Regions from separate parts of the Mixta mediterraneensis genome, predicted to be linked through region 1. Evidence: riboswitches for the same ligand, from Rfam matches in the RefSeq annotation. Region 1 holds a riboswitch; the other holds the start of a gene.

Region 1 (3,393 bases):
GTACGGGCAGCAGGTTTGCCTGCAGGCCCCCCAGGTAGCGCCAGAGCGGCTCGTGCGAGGCCTTTGCCGCCAGCCGGGCAACCGCCAGCGAGACGCCCAGAATGGCATTCGCACCCAGGCGACTCTTATTCTCCGTACCGTCCAGCGCCAGCATGATGTTGTCCAGGTGCCGCTGCTCGCGCACGTCCCTGCCGCGCACGGCCTCGCAGATTTCCGTATTAACCGCCCTGACGGCATCCAGTACGCCTTTGCCACCAAAGCGGCGGGAGTCGCCGTCGCGGCGTTCAGCGGCCTCACGCGACCCGGTACTGGCCCCGGAAGGCACCGAGGCGCGCGCCATCATCCCGTCTGAGGTCCGGGCTTCGACTTCAACAGTAGGGTTGCCGCGCGAGTCAAGAATTTCACGGGCGGTCACGTTATCCAGTTTAAAGCGCATAGCGTTTCTCCCGGTTCAGTCAGTCAGGTGAGTGATAAGCACATCTACTGTGAGATGGTTGATGTATTCCGCCGAGCGGGAGGTCAGCATTCCCATAAAGCGGTTGCGGTGCCCGGCAAGCACGATGTCGACGCCCAGCTCCGCGATACACTTCTCCACGTCCTCAAAGCGGCGCATAGTCACCAGCTCCCGCGTATCAACCGTCTCAGGCACGGAGGCCGCCAGCTCGCTCAGAAACGCCTTGGCCTTCACCACCTCCTCCGACACGACGTCGTCCATCAGGCTGTCGGACACGTAGTTCATCTCCCGGTAGTCGTCGCTGATGTGGGCCAGGGTGATTTTCATGCCGAGCGGCTGCGCCAGCGCGACCGCCCGTTTCAGCAGGAGGGTGCCGTCGTCTTTATCGTTCACAAGTATCAGTGCGTGGGTATAGCAGGTCATAATGAATTCCCGTTCTGGTTAAGGTGGGACTCAAGCCACGGCAGAAGCTGTTTTTTGCGGCTGAGCATGCCTGGCACGGAACAGGAGGCTGCGTTAACGCTTTCCCGCCCGGCGAAATAAAGTGTTGAGAAACCTGCACGGATGTCGGTCAGCATCAGCATCGCCAGGGCGGCCCCCGACTGCTCTGCCAGATACGCAAGGGCAGCGAGCAGGTCGTCGATCACGGGGGCAACCTGTGACGGTGAGCTGACCTCAATCTGGGCAATGCGCACGTCAGTACCGGCAATCACAAAAGCCTTGAGGTCCCTGTCCAGCAGCTGCTGTGCGCTGAGGCCGCTGACGTCAGTTTTTGCAGTAAGGAGGTCACGGGCAAAGGTTTTGCGGTTCACGCCCGACAGTACGACCAGTTCGGTAACCGAGCGAATATCGTCCTCGGTCGTGGTGGGGGAGCGTAGATTCACGGTGTCGCTCAGGAGTGCACCCAGCAGAAGAATGGCAAGCGTCGGGGGCAGCATGCGGCGCGCTTCAGCGTCCATCAGTAGCCAGAGCAGCGTGGCGCTGCTGCCAAGCGGGCGTATGTGGACCTCCGGTGGCAGTTGCGTTACCAGCCCGCCCAGCCGGTGGTGATCAGTGATGCCCACGATATTGCTCCGAAGCAGATCGTCAGGTCCCTGCGCCGGCTCGGTGAAATCGACCAGCCAGACCTGTTCGTCCTGCAACGGAAAGGAAAGCGGCGGCGGCGGCGTGAGTCCGGCGGTGTCAAAGATAAAGTGGGTTTCGCGGTTAGCTTCGCCGAGACGCCATGCGCGGGCGTCCATGCCGCGCCCGGTCAGCCAGTGCGCGGTGACGACGGCCGTGCAGATGGCGTCACTGTCAGGATTGATGTGGCCAAAAACGTGTATCACATGTCTCTCCCCGTAAAGGGAGGCACGCAGGTCGTGAAGAAAGTTGGGACGGCCTGACGCGCCTCCTGCAAATCAAGAGTCACATCAGGCGTCATCAGCTCCGGAACGGAGCGGTTGGTTAAGGTGGAACGCCATCACCCTGTTGGCTGAGTATAGAGCCGAAGAGAAAGCTTGTCAGCATTAATCTGATGGAGTTCTCTGCCCCAGAAACCCTGGCCTCCTGAAGCGCCTGCCGGGGACTCTCCGCCTGACCGGCAAAGTAACAGTGGAGCCTGTATGGTATCGCCAGCAGCGGTAAGCACCTCCACGCTTAGCGCAGAACCTGTTTTAATAGCGGAATGACTGCAGTTCAGAGAATAATTATTTGAGGAAAAATATCTTTATTCCTTATTTGAATTGTATTCCACATAAACCACAGTATGTCGCAGCGCGTGATGACCGCCCTGGAGGAGATCACGGCCCGCGTCGAGCAGTATTCCATTGACGAGATGTTCCTGGACCTGACCGGCATCGGTGGCTGCGAGGACTTTGAGCACTTCGGCCGGCGCCTGCGCGCGCACGTTCTGATTACGACCGGCCTGACCGTCGGCGTGGGCATGGAGCCAACAAAAACCCTGGCAAAATCGGCGCAGTGGGCCAGCAAGGAGTGGCCGCAGTTCCGCGGGGTGCTGGCGCTGACGCCGGGCAATCCGAAGCGCACCTCCACGCTGCTGGAAAACCAGCCCGTTGAGGATATATGGGGCGTTGGCCGGCGCATCGGCAAGAGGCTCAACCTGATGGGCATTGAAAATGCCCTGTAGCTGGCGCGCGCGCACCCTGTCCTCATCCGTAAAAACTTCAGCGTGGTGCTCGAGCGCACCGTTCGCGAGCTCAACGGCGAATCGTGCATTTCCCTCGAGGAGTTTGCGCCAGCGAAACAGCAAATCGTCTGTAGCCGCTCCTTTGGCGAGCGCATTACGACAAAAGTGGCCATGCAGGAAGTGCTGTGTCAGTACGCCACACGGGCGGCGGAGAAACTGAGAAAAGAGCGCCAGTTCTGTCGGCGCATCAGCGTTTTATCCGGAGCTCGTCGCACGCGCAGGGTGAAGTTTTTTATGGCAACAGCGCCAGCGAAAATCTCACGATACCCACGCAGGACACGCGAGACGCGATTGAAGTGGCCATGCGGTCGCTCGATCGCATCTGGCTTGAAGGGCGCCGTTATATGAAGGCCGGCATTATGCTCGATGACTTCACGCCAGACGGCGTCAGTCAGCTGAACCTGTTCGATGAGGATAAGCCGCAGGCGAACAGCGCCCAGCTGATGAAGGTGCTGGACGGTATTAACCAGTCCGGGCTGGGGCATATGTGGTTTGCCCGTCAGAGTGTCAGCAATGAGTGGCAGATGAAGCGGGAGTTACTCTCACAAGCATGGACAACCCGATGGAGTGATATACCCGTAGCGCGTGTGCTCTGACTGCGCGCAGCTGATGAAGATACTGGACGGCATCAATTAGTCCGGGCTGGGACATATGTAGTTTGTGCGTCAAAGAGTGAACAACGAATGGAAAATTAAATGGGAGCTACTTTCCCTTGACTGGTCGACAAACTGGAAGATATCTCTCCTGCATC
Region 2 (3,393 bases), on a different contig from region 1:
GCCAGATGCGCCTTACGCCTTTGAGCAAGGGTTCGGGTATCAATGGTTTAGCCTGACAGGCGTAACTGCAAAGAACCGCCCAGCCCGCGTGCGTGCAGCGCGGGATGCATTTGACGCCACAATCAGCGCGATCATGGCGCAAAACGGCATGGCCGATCGCTGGGAAAACGTCATGCTGGTAGGTTTTTCACAAGGATCGATTATGGCGCTGGATGCGTTGGCAAGCGGACGCCATCCGCTGGCGGGCGTGGTCGCTTTTTCAGGCCGACTGGCGTTTGATGGTCCGCTTACGCCGCAAGCTTATACGCCGGTTTTGCTGATTCATGGACGCGCCGACGAGGTTATTCCGTGGCGCGAAAGCGAGTCAGCGACAGAGCGGCTTAAAAGCGCTGGCATCGCCACCGAAACGCGGTTTGAACCTAATACCGGACATACGATTTCTGCCCAGGGCGCGATGGATGCTGTAGCGTTTATCGCGCAGTGTTTACAGGATTAAGGCCAGTAACGATTCAACGCTTGCCACGCTTGTTGTGCCGCTTCGGCCGGCGGCAAGCGTTTAAGCGCATCGTTAAAGACTTCAATCCCAACCGGACCTTGATAACCAACGCTTTTCAGTTTATCGACAAACTGTTCAATTTCGATAATGCCGTCACCCGGCAGCAAGCGCTGATGACGCGCCATATCGATTAACGCTTGTTTATCCTGCGACGGTCTTTCTGCCATATCGCACAGTTGCACTTCATAAATACGATCGGCGGGAATGCCGTCCAGCTGCGATGCATCGCCGCCAGGGGCACAAATGTGGAACAGATCGACCACCAGACCGATATTGGGCTGATCGAGGCGCTGCAAGCGTTCCCATGCCAGCGGCAACGTATTATCAACGCTACACCATGCCATTGGCTCGTACATAATGCGCATTTTATAGCGCGCGGCTTCCGATGCCATCCAACGCAAATCATCATCAATGCGTTCGGGAATGCAATCTTCACGCGTACTGGCGGGCGCCTGAATAGTGTCACAGCCCAGCGCCTGCGCCATCTGGATAAACTGGCGCAACTCTTCACGCTTCTGGATACGTAAGCCAGCGGACGTGCCGGTAGAATCGCGTAATACCTGCAAATTGGTAAAACCTATCCCTTGCTGATCCGCAAATTGCGCTAACGCTGCAGCGCCCTGCTCGCTGGCTTGCACATCCTCACGCCAGATTTCGACCTGATCGAAACCCGCCGCCTGTGCCGCCTGCAATTTTTGCTCGGGCCCACCGTGTAACAACACCAGGTTAAGGAATTTAGGGTTATGGCTCATTAACGGGCTCCTTAATCGTCTGGATTAATCGGTGTCTGAATATTCAGGTTCAGTTGTTCACGCCTGGCAGCAGCGCTTTCTTTACAGAACCTGAAACAGTATCTACCTCTTAAGTGTTATTTCAAGGACGATTTCACTCCCTTTACGCGTCAGGCATCACCCCAGCGCATTGATGGCAGCAAAGCCGATAAAGGTCATCAGCAACGAACCCGTAACGTGAATGAACACGCTCGACATCGCCCAGAAATACTTACCTGATTGTAGCAGCAAGATAATTTCAGCAGAGAAGGTGGAAAAAGTGGTCAGGCCGCCACACAAACCGGTGACGATCAGCAGTTTCCAGGTCTGGTCGATATGCGGATTTTTTACGAACCAGGCCAACGCAGCGCCGATAATAAAGCCGCCGATTAAATTCACGATCAACGTGCCAGGCGGCAGATTAGGAAACAGCGCGTTAAAACGCAGCGAAATAAGCCAGCGCAACGAACAGCCAACCGCCCCGCCTAACATTACGGCTAACAGTGATTTCAACATCAATAATGCTCCTGATTAAGAATGACGCGCAGGCTAGCGGTGAGAGGCAAAAAACGCACCTGACACAGCCGCTCCTGCGCGAGGATTACGGTTTATGTCAGGCGTCATCAGCCGCAGATTAAATCCACAGCGGTTGGGAAAGGTGGAACGCCATCACCTTAAGGGGACGATAATACGTGCCAGAGTAAAAACTGACAACTCAGGGAATTAAGGACACCGCAACGCGAAACGCGGAATTTTTATCGCTCAGCCGTGCACTTTCAAGTAGGTTGGAATGCCCAACCTAAGCGGGTTTCCCCTTAACCAGGAGAACATCATGCGCACCTTGATTTTTGATACTGATATTGGTGTTGACGATGCCTTTGCGCTGGCATATGCCGCAAAAACGCAGCGTCTGCTTGGCATTACCACGGTTTTTGGCAATGTCAGCGTGCATCAGGCAACGAAAAATGCCCGGCTGTTTTGCGAGAAAATGGGAATCGTTGCGCCGGTTTATCGCGGCTGTTCCCGGCCGCTGGCTCTGGCACCTGGCGCTCCCGCTAAGCTACATGGCGAGGATGGGCTTGGCGATGCGTTCGAGAATACCTACAGTGACCAGGCGCCAGGCGCGGTGCAGTTCATTATTGATAGCGTGCGTGCGCAGCCGCATGAAATCACCCTGGTGGCGATTGGCCCGCTGACCAATATCGCCAGCGCCATTAATCAGGCGCCCGACATCATTTCGCAGGTAAAAGAACTGGTGATTATGGGCGGCGCGTTTGGCACCGACGGACATGCGGGCAATGTGACGCCGTTTAGTGAATTCAATATCTGGAAAGATCCGCACGCTGCCGATCAGGTGCTGTCCTCAGCATTGCCGGTTATTTTATTGCCGCTGGATGTTACTCACAAAGTGCTTATTCGCGGCGAAGAAATGCATCAACTTAATCAGCCGGTATTGAGCGCTATTTGCCGTCCTTACCTTGCTTACAGCCTGGCGAAAGAAGGCTTTGACGGCATGGCGCTACACGACACGCTGACCATTTCCTGGCTGTGTTTGCCCCAGGCTTTTACTCTGACAGAAAGCCCGCTACGGGTTATTACCGAAGGCATCGCCAGCGGGCAAACGGTGCGTAAACTCAGCGCGTTAGCGTCACGCGAGGATGCTTTTCGCGATCTGCCCACACAGCGTATCGCTTTACAGGTTGATGCCCAGGCGGTACGTACGCACTTTTTTAACGCACTGAAAATTAAAGATTAAAATGGATAACCCCTTTGATTAACTCGCGATTATTAATCACCTGCGGCTCAAAAGTCTCAGCCAGCGTCGAGAAAGCAAAATGTTTATTCAGCATCATCCCGGCGTGTAATTTACCGCTGGCCATCAACGCCCGGACGTGATCAAAGTCCTCACGTGTCGCATTGCGGCTGCCCATCAGCGTGGTTTCTTTTTTATGGAATTCACTGTCAGGGATGACCAAATCACCTTTATGCAGGCCGACATAAACAATGGTGCCACCGTGGCGCATTAAATTTACCGCGTTGTTCATCGCTGCCGGGCTGCCGGTAGCA

What was found. Region 1 has a riboswitch for fluoride ahead of QRY16_RS20060 (DHHA2 domain-containing protein). Riboswitches for the same ligand answer to the same signal wherever they lie in the genome.
Region 2: linked by a shared signal. The riboswitch ahead of crcB (fluoride efflux transporter CrcB) and the one ahead of QRY16_RS20060 (DHHA2 domain-containing protein) in region 1 are both predicted to bind fluoride.

Annotation. Positions count from the first base shown of each region.
Region 1 covers NZ_JASUAZ010000060.1:8,572-11,964, reverse strand. The annotation lists gene eno (phosphopyruvate hydratase) at 1-436, opposite strand, end outside; gene QRY16_RS20065 (universal stress protein) at 452-877, opposite strand; gene QRY16_RS20060 (DHHA2 domain-containing protein) at 874-1,782, opposite strand; fluoride riboswitch at 1,861-1,930, opposite strand; gene QRY16_RS22370 (Y-family DNA polymerase) at 2,202-2,582, shown strand; partial or broken gene QRY16_RS22365 (DinB/UmuC family translesion DNA polymerase) at 2,754-2,986, shown strand; gene QRY16_RS22360 (DUF4113 domain-containing protein) at 2,987-3,238, shown strand.
Region 2 covers NZ_JASUAZ010000014.1:32,654-36,046, reverse strand. The annotation lists gene QRY16_RS10805 (alpha/beta hydrolase) at 1-496, shown strand, start outside; gene QRY16_RS10800 (sugar phosphate isomerase/epimerase family protein) at 493-1,308, opposite strand; gene crcB (fluoride efflux transporter CrcB) at 1,465-1,842, opposite strand; fluoride riboswitch at 1,934-2,009, opposite strand; gene QRY16_RS10790 (nucleoside hydrolase) at 2,159-3,082, shown strand; gene QRY16_RS10785 (zinc-binding alcohol dehydrogenase family protein) at 3,072-3,393, opposite strand, start outside.